Regions from separate parts of the Diaphorobacter sp. JS3051 genome, predicted to be linked through region 1. Evidence: predicted binding sites of a transcription regulator. Region 1 holds the regulator's gene; each other region holds the start of a gene.

Region 1 (3,272 bases):
AGGGCAAGAAGAGTTGAAGCTGGTTCATTGCGGCTGTGCTGCGCGCTGCAGCAATGGCTGGAGCACGGATTCAGGAATGGGTGCGGGCTTGCGGGCCGCCCGGTCGATGAAGACGATGCCGGTCTTGCCGCGCGCGATCTCGCGCCCCTGGCTCTTCTCGGTCATCCGGAAGACGAGGTCGAAGCCGTAGAGGTTGAAATCCTGCGGCGTCATCTCCACGCGCAGCGTCTCGCCGTGGAACGCCTCGGACTTGTACTGCGCCACGATGTCGCCCACCACGGTGGACAGGCCCGCCACGTCGGCCTCGGGGTAGCCCAGCGACTTGAAGAAACGCACACGCGCCTCGGACACGAGGCTGAGCAACTGCGCGTTGTCCAGGTGCCCGCCCTGGTTGACATGGCTGATGTAGATCTGCAGCTCGGTACTGAAGCCGAAGTGCGGGGGAAGGTCAAAGACGACGCGTGCCATGGTTCAAAGTGCCTTGCGGAGGTTGGCCGGGGCGATCTTGAGCGCCTCACGGTATTTGGCCACGGTGCGGCGCGCACATTCAATGCCCTGCTCCTTGAGCATCTCGGCGATCTGGCTGTCCGACAGCGGCTTGTGCGGGTTCTCGGCCGCGATGAACTGCTTGATGAGCGCGCGCACGGCCGTGCTGGAGGCGTTGCCGCCGGTTTCGGTGCCCAGCCCCGAGCCGAAGAAATACTTGAGCTCGTAGGTGCCTTGCGGCGTGGCCATGTACTTGGCGGTGGTCACGCGGCTGATGGTGGACTCGTGCAGGCCCAGTTCATCGGCAATGTCGCGCAGCACCAGCGGGCGCATGGCCAGTTCGCCATGCACGAAGAAGTTCTTCTGCCGCTCCACGATGGCGCGCGACACGCGCAGGATGGTGTCAAAACGCTGCTGGATGTTCTTGATGAACCAGCGCGCCTCCTGCAGCCGTGCCTGCAGCGCCTGGTGGCCTTCGCCACGGCCGCCGCGCAACGCACCGGCGTAGATGTCGTGCACGCGCAGACGCGGCATCACGTCCGGGTTGAGCTGCACGCTGAAGTTCTGCTGTCCGCCGCGGCCAGTTTTCTTGACGATCACGTCGGGCACGATGATGTTGCGGTCCACGTCGGCAAAGCGCCTGCCCGGGCGTGGCTCCAGCCGTGCGATCAAGGCCATCGCGGCACGCGTGCGCTCTTCGCTGGTGCCGCAGGCCTGCGCCAGGCGGCGCACGTCGCGCTTGGCCAGCAGGTCCAGCGGCTGGCCGCAAATGGCCAGCGCGGCCTGGATCACGTCGGGGTCGCCCTCTTCGTCCTGGTCCATCGCACGCAGCTGCAGCGTGAGGCATTCGGCCAGGCCGCGCGCGCCCACGCCCGCGGGCTCCAGGCTTTGCAGCAGGCGCAGCGCGACTGTGAAGCGGTGCACCAATTCATCGAGTTGCTCGGGGTCTTCGGTGCCCGCCAGGCTGGCGGCCAGGTCCTGCAGCGACTCGTCCAGGTAGCCGTCGTCGTTCAGCGATTCGATGAGGAAGCGCAGCGCGGCCATGTCCAGCTCGGACAGGCGCAGCGCCAGCGCCTGGCGGTGCAGGAAGGCCGTGAGCGACTCCTGGCTGCGGGCCAGCTCGGTGGCGTCCACCTCGTCGTCGCTCCCCGCGCCGGCACCGTTGCGTGCCGGAGCGTCGCCGCCCCACTCGCTGTCGTCGGGCGCCAGGTCTACCGAGCCGTCGCCTTCCCAGTCCGCGGGTTCGGCCGTGGATTCGGCGGTGGAGGTTTCTGCATCATTTTGGCTTGTAGCGCTTTCCTGTCCTGCGCTGACAGCTCCTGAATAAATAGCATCTTCGGCTTCGCGGTCTTGCTCGCTCACCGGCGCATCGGCCTGGGCCAGGCCGAACTCCTCGCGCGGGGCCTCTTCCAGCGTGCGCTCCAGGAAGGGGTTCTCGTCGAGCATCTGCTCGACCTCCTGGGCCAGCTCCAGCGTGGACAGCTGCAGCAGGCGGATCGACTGCTGCAACTGCGGTGTGAGCGCCAGGTGCTGCGAGACGCGCAGCGACAGGCCGGGCTTCATGGCCTGCAACCCACTGTCTGGTCCTGCATCGCGCCGTGGTCGCCCATCACTCTCACATGCGGAAGTGCTCGCCCAGGTACACCCGGCGCACTTCCGCGTTGTCGACGATGTCCGACGGCGTACCCTGAGCCAGCACCTGGCCGTCGCTGATGATGAAGGCGTGGTCGCAGATGCCCAGCGTCTCACGCACGTTGTGGTCGGTGATCAGCACGCCAATGCCGCGCGCCTTGAGAAAGCCAATGATGCGCTGGATCTCGATCACGGCGATCGGGTCGATGCCGGCAAAGGGCTCATCCAGCAGGATGAAGCGCGGCTGCGTGGCCAGCGCGCGCGCGATCTCCACGCGCCGGCGCTCGCCGCCCGACAGCGCCAGTGCAGGCGACTTGCGCAGGTGGTCCACGCGCAGCTCCTGCAGCAGCGCGGTCAGGCGCCGCTCCACCTCGGCGCGCGGCAGGGTGCGGCCGGCCTCGTCGGTCTGCAGCTCCAGCACCGCGCGCACGTTGTCTTCGACATTGAGCTTGCGAAAGATCGAGGCTTCCTGCGGCAGGTACGACAGGCCCAGCCGCGAGCGCCGGTGGATGGGCATGTCCGTCACGTCCTGCCCGTCGATGCTGATGCGGCCGCCGTCGCTGCGCACCAAGCCGACGATCATGTAGAACGACGTGGTCTTGCCGGCGCCGTTGGGGCCCAATAGGCCCACCACCTCGCCCTTTTGCACGACCACGGACACGTCCTTGACCACCTTGCGGCTGCCGTAGGACTTCTCCAGGTGCAGCGCCTCCAGGCGGCTGACGCCTTCGCTCATGCGCGCATCGTCCAAGGCCGCGCTCACTTTGCGCCGTCCAGGCTGGGGCTGGTACGCAGCGCGGGCGGCTCGGTGCGCACGGGCGGCGTGGCGCTGGTGCCCGAGGCAGGCTCCTTGGGCGCGAGCACCGCCCGCACCCGGCCGCCCGGCGTGCCGGCAGTGGCGCCGGCGGGCGCGGTCTTCTGCCCGTCCACGGTGAACACGTCCGTGAGGTTGTTGTAGACGATGAGGGCGCCGGCCAGCTCGTCGGTCAGTGTGGCCTCGCGGTAGCGGCGCAGCTCGGCGCGGCGGATGAGCTTCACCACGTCGGCGCGGCCGTCGTATTCGATGACCTCGCCCTCGCCCTCGACGAACTCGTCGGGCGCGCCCGGCGCGGTGTCACGTTTTTGCCGGAAAAAAGCGCGCTTGCCCGGCTCGG
Region 2 (3,272 bases), 130 kb from region 1:
CCGTCGAGCGCCAGGTTCTGCGCCACAAACAGCTCGAACGGGTCGTTGACGACCAGCGTGTCCTCCACCAGCTTGCGCAGTCCCTGCCAGCGCGGGTCCTGCAGCCAGTCGTTCTTGCCGGCTTCCAGTGCGCCGGGCTCGCCCAGTGCCAGCCCCAGGCGCGTGAGGTACTGCGCAACCGCCAGATGGTCCATGGCATGGAACATGGCCGGTGCAGTGAACGCCGTGCCATAACCGCGCGAGCAAATCGTGCAGTTGTTCATGTTGGCGCCCCAGGCCGCGTGGCGCAGCGGCATGAGCACCTCGCAGGCTGCGGCGCGCTGCGCGTCGGGAATCTTGTCGATCAGGCCGCGCGACTCGACAAACTGGTAATTGGCTTCCATCGCCTCTTGCTGGCGCGCACGCGCCATGGTCCAGTTGGCGTAGTAGAACTGGCGGGGGTCGCGCAGCGCATCCCAGTCGGCCAGCTTGACCGCGGTGCGCGTGGCATCGAACAGTTCAAACTCGGGCTCCCAGGTCGGGCGGTAATTGAAGTTCGCGGCGGGCTGCATGCCCAGCGTGGCTTCAAGGTAGCGCGACGCGGGGCTTGTCGCCCGTGTAGGCCGCCACGCGGGCGAAGGTGTTGCGCAGCGGCTGTATCTCGCGCGCCTGCAGGTCGATGTTCATGGGGCTTGTCTCCTGGTAATGGTTGCTAGTGTGGTGTCTCAAAAATAGATAGAACTATTTTGACCGGTGTTGGTCGAATCAGCTTCCTTATAGGAGACTACGCTGATGGCCCACCCTGGACGCCCCGCCACGAAGCTGCAGATCACCGATGCCGAGCGCGCAGAGCTGCATGCGCGACTGCGCGTACGCAAAGCGCCCGAGGACGAGAAGCTGCGCATGCGAATCGTGCTGGGCTGCGCAGATGGGGAGTCGGGCACCATGATTGCCCAACGCTTGGGCACGACGGTGCAAACTGTCTCCAAGTGGCGGCGGCGCTACCGGGCGTATCGTCTGGCGGGTTTGACCGATGCCCCGCGCGCTGGCCGCCCGCGCAGTGTGGGCGACGAGCAGGTTCAGCTCATTGTGGACAAGGTTCGCCAGAGCAAGCCTGACAACGCCACGCACTGGAGCGTGCGCCAGATGAGTCGGCACGCTGGCGTATCGCCCGCGACGGTGCAGCGCATCTGGCATGCCTTTGGGCTGAAGCCGCACCTGCAAGAAACCTTCAAGCTATCGACGGATCCCCATTTCGTGGACAAGGTACGGGATGTGGTGGGGCTGTATATGGCACCACCCGATCGCGCCTTGGTGCTGTGCGTGGACGAGAAGAGCCAGATCCAGGCTCTGGATCGCACCCAACCAGGGTTACCACTGACGTTTGGCAAACCCAGCACGCGCACGCACGATTACAAGCGCCATGGCACAACGTCGCTGTTTGCAGCGCTGGATGTGGCCACTGGCAAAGTCATAGGACAGCTCAAGCGCCGTCACCGCAGTGTGGAATTCCTGCAGTTCCTCAAAGCCATCGATGCAGCGGTGCCTGGCGAACAAGACATCCACCTGATCATGGACAACTACGGCACGCACAAGACGCAGGCAGTGCGGGCCTGGCTAGCAGCCCATCCTCGCTACCACGTTCACTTCACGCCCACCTCAGCGTCCTGGCTCAATCTGGTCGAGCGTTTCTTTAGCCAGATCAGCGAGCAGTGGATCAAGCGCAGCGCCCACACCAGCGTTGCTCAGCTGGAGCAATCCATACGGGAATACATTGATCGTCACAACGAGGATCCCAAGCCGTTCGTGTGGCATAAAAGTGCGGACACCATCTTGGCATCTGTGGCGCGGGCAGCGAGTACCATTATTTGATGATTACTTTTGAGACACCACACTAGGGGCAGGGTTCAGTCGTCCAGGTGGCGCACGCGGTGCGCCGCACAAAAGGCCTCGAATGCCGGTGCGGGGAGCATCAGCTCCACCGACAGCTCGGGCCATCCGATCGAGAAAGCAAACTCGACAAAGCCGTTGTCGCGGCGGCCCAGCACGCGCACAAACCGCTGCGACAGATCGCAGACGGGTTGCGGGGTGGCAGATGCGTCGGTGGCAATGGCGGTGTGGGTCATGACGGTCTCCTTTTCGGTTGTGCGCCATCTGTTTTGCACGGGCCGTGCCAATGCCCGCCGACTTCCCGGAAATATCGATAAATTCAGGGTTAATCCCTACCAATTCGTGGCAAAGAAGCCCGTCTGCAGGCTGCCAGCAGCCGGCTGCGGCGCCCGCGGCCAGCCCGGAGGCGCGATTGCTGCACAGCAGCATGATGTTTTGATGAGACCCAGGGATCAGCCAGTTCATGAAATGATGAAAAACCTCCCCGGGTCGATCCCGATGGACGGCCACCCGCCGTTTATCGATACTTTTTTCATGCCGGCCACCACCCTGCCCCCCTACCCGTCCGACGCCGACTTGCGCCGGCTGGTGCACTTCTCGCCCGTCGATGGGCGCATCTGGCTGGCTGATCAGCGCATGCTGCTGGTACATGCGGCGGCCTTTCAGGCGTTGCGGCGCGAGCTGGTGGCCAGCCTGGGGCCGGAGCACGCCCGCCGCTTGCTGATGCGTGCGGGCTACGCATCGGGCGAGCGCGATGCGCTGCTGGCGCGCCAGGTGCGGCCGGGCGCATCGCTGTTCGACGCCTTTGCCGTCGGGCCGCAGCTGCACATGCTGGAAGGCGCTGTGCGCGTGCAGCCGAAGGTGTTCGAGCTGGACGAGGCGGCAAGCCACTTTCACGGCATCTTTCAGTGGGATCACAGCTGGGAGGCCGAGGTGCACCAGCGCGCCTGGGGCCCGCAAGGTGCGCCCGTGTGCTGGATGCTGCTCGGCTATGCCTCGGGCTACACCAGCGCGTTCTTTCGGCGTCCGGCCCTTTTCAAGGAAGTGCAGTGCACTGCCTGCGGCCACCCGCACTGCCTGATCGAGGGCCGCTTTGAGCACGAATGGCCCGACGGCGAGCAACTGGCGCGCGACTACGACCCTGACTCCATGCTGGTGCGCCTGGGCGAGCTGCAGTCGCAGGCGGATGCGCTACGCACCCAGCTACAGCCCGCGGACGACCAGGGCCCGCTGCTGGGACGCTCGCGCGCCTTCAACGACACCGTGGAGCTGCTGCGCAAGGCCGCGCCCACGCAGGTCACCGTGCTGCTGACCGGCGAGACCGGCGTGGGCAAAGAGCGCTTTGCGCGCGCGCTGCACGCCATGGGCCCGCGCGCCGACAAGCCCTTCGTGGCCGTCAACTG
Region 3 (3,272 bases), 2.1 Mb from region 1:
GGCCATGGCGGCGGCCTTGTTCTGGCCCTGATGGCCCGCGTCGCCCAGGTGCGATTCGCCGAACATGAGCCGGTCGCGGATGTCGGCCACGCTGCGGCCGTCGCGCAGCAGCTTGAAGTACCAGCTGCCGTCCACCGTGTCGCCATAGAGGCAGGCGCCCACGAGCCGGTCGTCCTTGAGCACCAGCTTCTTGTACACACCGCCGCCCTCGGCATGCGGGTCGCTGAGCACGATCTCCTCCGTGCCCTCGCCGCCCTGGAAGTCGCCGGCGGAAAACAGGTCGATGCCCGTGACCTTGAGCTTGGTGGAGGTGAGCGAGCCCTGGTAGCGCCCGATACCCCATTCCGCCAGGTGGTTGGCCAGCACCTTGCCCTGCTCGAACAGCGGCGCCACCAGCCCGTAGGCGATGCCGCGGTGCGCCGCGCATTCGCCCACGGCGTAGATGCGCGGGTCGGTCACGGTCTGCAGCGTGTCGCTGACGACGATGCCGCGGTTGACGTGCAGGTGCATCTGCTCGGCCAGGGCCGTGTTGGGGCGGATGCCCACGGCCATCACCACGAGCTGGGCGGGCACCTCGCTGCCGTCCTTGAAGCGCACCGCGGCCACGCGGCCGTCGCCGCCGGCTACCAGTTCCTGCGTCTGCGCCTGCATCAGGAACTGCATGCCGCGCTCGGCCAGCGACTGCTGCAGCAGCTTGCCCGCCACGTCGTCAAGCTGGCGCTCCATGAGCCATTCGCCCGCATGCACCACGGTGACCTGCATGCCGCGCTTCATGAGGCCGTTGGCCGCCTCCAGGCCCAGCAGGCCGCCGCCGATCACCACGGCGTGCTTGTAGCTGGCGGCAGCGTCGATCATGGCCTGCGTGTCCGCGATGTCGCGGTAGGCCAGCACGCCGGGCAGCTCACGGCCCGGAATGGGCAGCATGAACGGGTTGGAGCCCGTGGCGAGGATCAGCCGGTCGTAGGGGGCCTCGACGGTGCGGCCGTCCTGCGCCACGCCATGCACGGTGCGCCGCGTGCGGTCCACGTGGGTCACGGTGCACCCCGCGTGCAGCGTGATGTGGTGGTCCGCATACCAGGACCAGTCGTTGAGGACGATCTCCTCCAGCGTCTGCTCGCCCGCCAGCACGGGCGACAGCAGGATGCGGTTGTAGTTGGGGTGCGGCTCGGCGCCGAACACCGTGATGTCGTAGAGGTCGGGCGCGATCTTGAGCAGCTCTTCCAGCGCGCGCACGCCTGCCATGCCATTGCCCACCATCACCAGCCTGGATTGCTTCACCATCGTCTCCCCGGCGGGAATGCCCCGCGCAGCCACATCAACAAAAAAGGCGTCCGCACGCCGCACCGGGCAGGGGCCTGGTTGCGGGTGGGGACGCCTTCGTCCCGCGAGCCCTGCCTCCGCCGTTGGAGAGGGCACGCGCTGCGGCCTACCGTGGCCGCGCTGGCTTCAATGCAATGGGCGTGCCAGGGTGCGGCGGGGTGAGAGGTGTGCGCTCATGGGTTGGGATGAATAGTCCGCTATCGCTTGATGGACAAGTGCGAGCAGCTATGGTTTTAGGAGCAATCGCGCGCTTGGGCGGGCGTGGCGGGCTGCGCACCGCCGTGGTGCAAGTGGCGGCGCGATGGTGCGAGCGCTGGCGTCCTGATTGCGCCCGGACCTCGTAGGGGATGTTGTGCCGGTGGCACGGCCCCTGCGTGCGCGCCCGATGCACCGCAATTGAACAAGAACAGCGTCCAGCGCTTGCCCCTCAAGCGCTGCCAGCGATGGAATCAGGAGCCGCCTGCCGGCGGTGGTGTTGGGTCCGTCCAGGCGCCGCCCAGCACCTTGTAGAGCGTCACGCGGTTGACCTGCTCGGCCAATTGCAGCGTGATCTGCGCCTGCTGTGCGGCATACAGCGTGCGCTGCGCGTCCAGCACGGCGAGGTAGTTGTCCGCACCGAGGCGAAAGCGTGCGTCCGACAGCTGCAGCGTGCGCTGTGTGGCCTGCACCAGCGAGCCTTGCGCCTGCAGGCGCTCGGTGAGCGTGGCGCGCTCGGCCAGCGCGTCGGCCACCTCGCGGAAGGCGGTCTGGATGGCCTTCTCGTACTGGGCCACGGCGGTGTCGCGCGTCACCTCGGCCACGCGCAGGTTGGCCTGGTTGCGGCCGGCGTCGAAGATCGGCAGGCGGATCTGCGGCGCGAACGCCCAGGTGCCGTTGCCGCCCTCGAACAGGCCCGACAGCGCATTGCTGGCCGTGCCCACCGAGGCCGTGAGCGTGATCGACGGAAAGAACGCCGCGCGGGCCGCGCCGATATTGGCCGTGGCGCCCTGCAGTGCATGCTCGGCCGCGCGCACGTCGGGGCGGCGCAGCAGCACGCTGGACGGAACGTCTGCAGGCACGGCCAGCAGCGCCGTTGCGGGCGCCGCGGGATCGGCCAGCGCGGGGACGGGGGACCGGGGGGCAGGACTGTTCGCAGTACCGGTGCCGGGAGAGGGCTGGGTTGCAGCCGTGGCCGGGCCCGCCATGGCCGTGACCGGCATGGCCGTTTCCACGGTGGCCACGCTGGCGGGCAACAACGCTGGGGGCACGGGCGATCCCACCAGCAGGGCCAGGGCGTTGCGGCTGCGCGCCAGCTGCGAGACGAAGGCGGCCGCATCCACGCGTGCGGTGTCGGCCGCCGACTGGGCCTGCGCCAGCACCAGGCCCGAGCTGGCGCCCAGTTCATGGCTGCGCTGCGTGAGCTCCAGGGCCTGCTGGCGCGTGCGCAGGGTCTCGCGCGCCAGTTGCAGGCGGCGCGCGTCGGCGTCCAGCGTGAGCCAGGCGCCGATCACCTCGGCCACCAGGCTGAGCTGCACGCTGCGGCGGTTCTCCGCCACGCGCAGGAACTCCTGCAGCGCGGCATCGTTCAGGTTGCGCACGCGGCCGAAGAAGTCGATCTCGTAGCTGCTGAAGCCCAGTGTGGCGCTGTACTGGCTGGTGGTGTTGGAGCGGCCCGCGGCGGTCAGGTCGTCAGCGGTGCGGCTGCGGTTGCCCGCGCCGGCCGCGTTCACCGTGGGAAAGCGGTCGGCCTGCACCACGCCGTACTGCGCGCGGGCCTTGTCGATGGCCAGTACCGCCACGCGCAGGTCGCGGTTGTTCGCCAGGGCCTGTTCCACCACCGTGCGCAGGCGGGCGTCCTGCACGAAGTCTTGCCAGGCCATGGGGCCGCCGTCCGGCAGCGCCACGGCGCCGGCGGTCGGTGGCTGGGGCAGGGGCGATGCCACCGTGTCCGGCACGGGCAGCGGCGGCGCTTC

Evidence for each region. The regulator sigma-54, encoded in region 1, starts transcription at its own class of promoters, with help from an activator protein. The targets are predictions, from matches to a motif close to TGGCANGNAANCTGCTTT.
Region 2: a site for sigma-54 is predicted at 2,138-2,155, ahead of I3K84_RS11995 (phenol hydroxylase subunit). Genes of this name have one in related genera too.
Region 3: a site for sigma-54 is predicted at 1,449-1,466, ahead of nirB (nitrite reductase large subunit NirB). Genes of this name have one in related genera too.

Annotation. Positions count from the first base shown of each region.
Region 1 is NZ_CP065406.1:2,356,492-2,359,763, forward strand. Features, by position in the region: gene I3K84_RS11280 (class I SAM-dependent RNA methyltransferase) at 1-28, opposite strand, end outside; gene I3K84_RS11285 (thioesterase family protein) at 25-468, opposite strand; gene I3K84_RS11290 (RNA polymerase factor sigma-54) at 472-2,049, opposite strand; gene lptB (LPS export ABC transporter ATP-binding protein) at 2,102-2,854, opposite strand; gene lptA (lipopolysaccharide transport periplasmic protein LptA) at 2,878-3,272, opposite strand, start outside.
Region 2 is NZ_CP065406.1:2,485,789-2,489,060, forward strand. Features, by position in the region: partial or broken gene I3K84_RS11985 (phenol hydroxylase) at 1-666, opposite strand, end outside; gene I3K84_RS11990 (IS630 family transposase) at 772-1,851, shown strand; gene I3K84_RS11995 (phenol hydroxylase subunit) at 1,887-2,105, opposite strand; gene I3K84_RS12000 (sigma-54-dependent Fis family transcriptional regulator) at 2,404-3,272, shown strand, end outside.
Region 3 is NZ_CP065406.1:288,956-292,227, forward strand. Features, by position in the region: gene nirB (nitrite reductase large subunit NirB) at 1-1,281, opposite strand, end outside; gene I3K84_RS01395 (efflux transporter outer membrane subunit) at 1,770-3,272, opposite strand, start outside.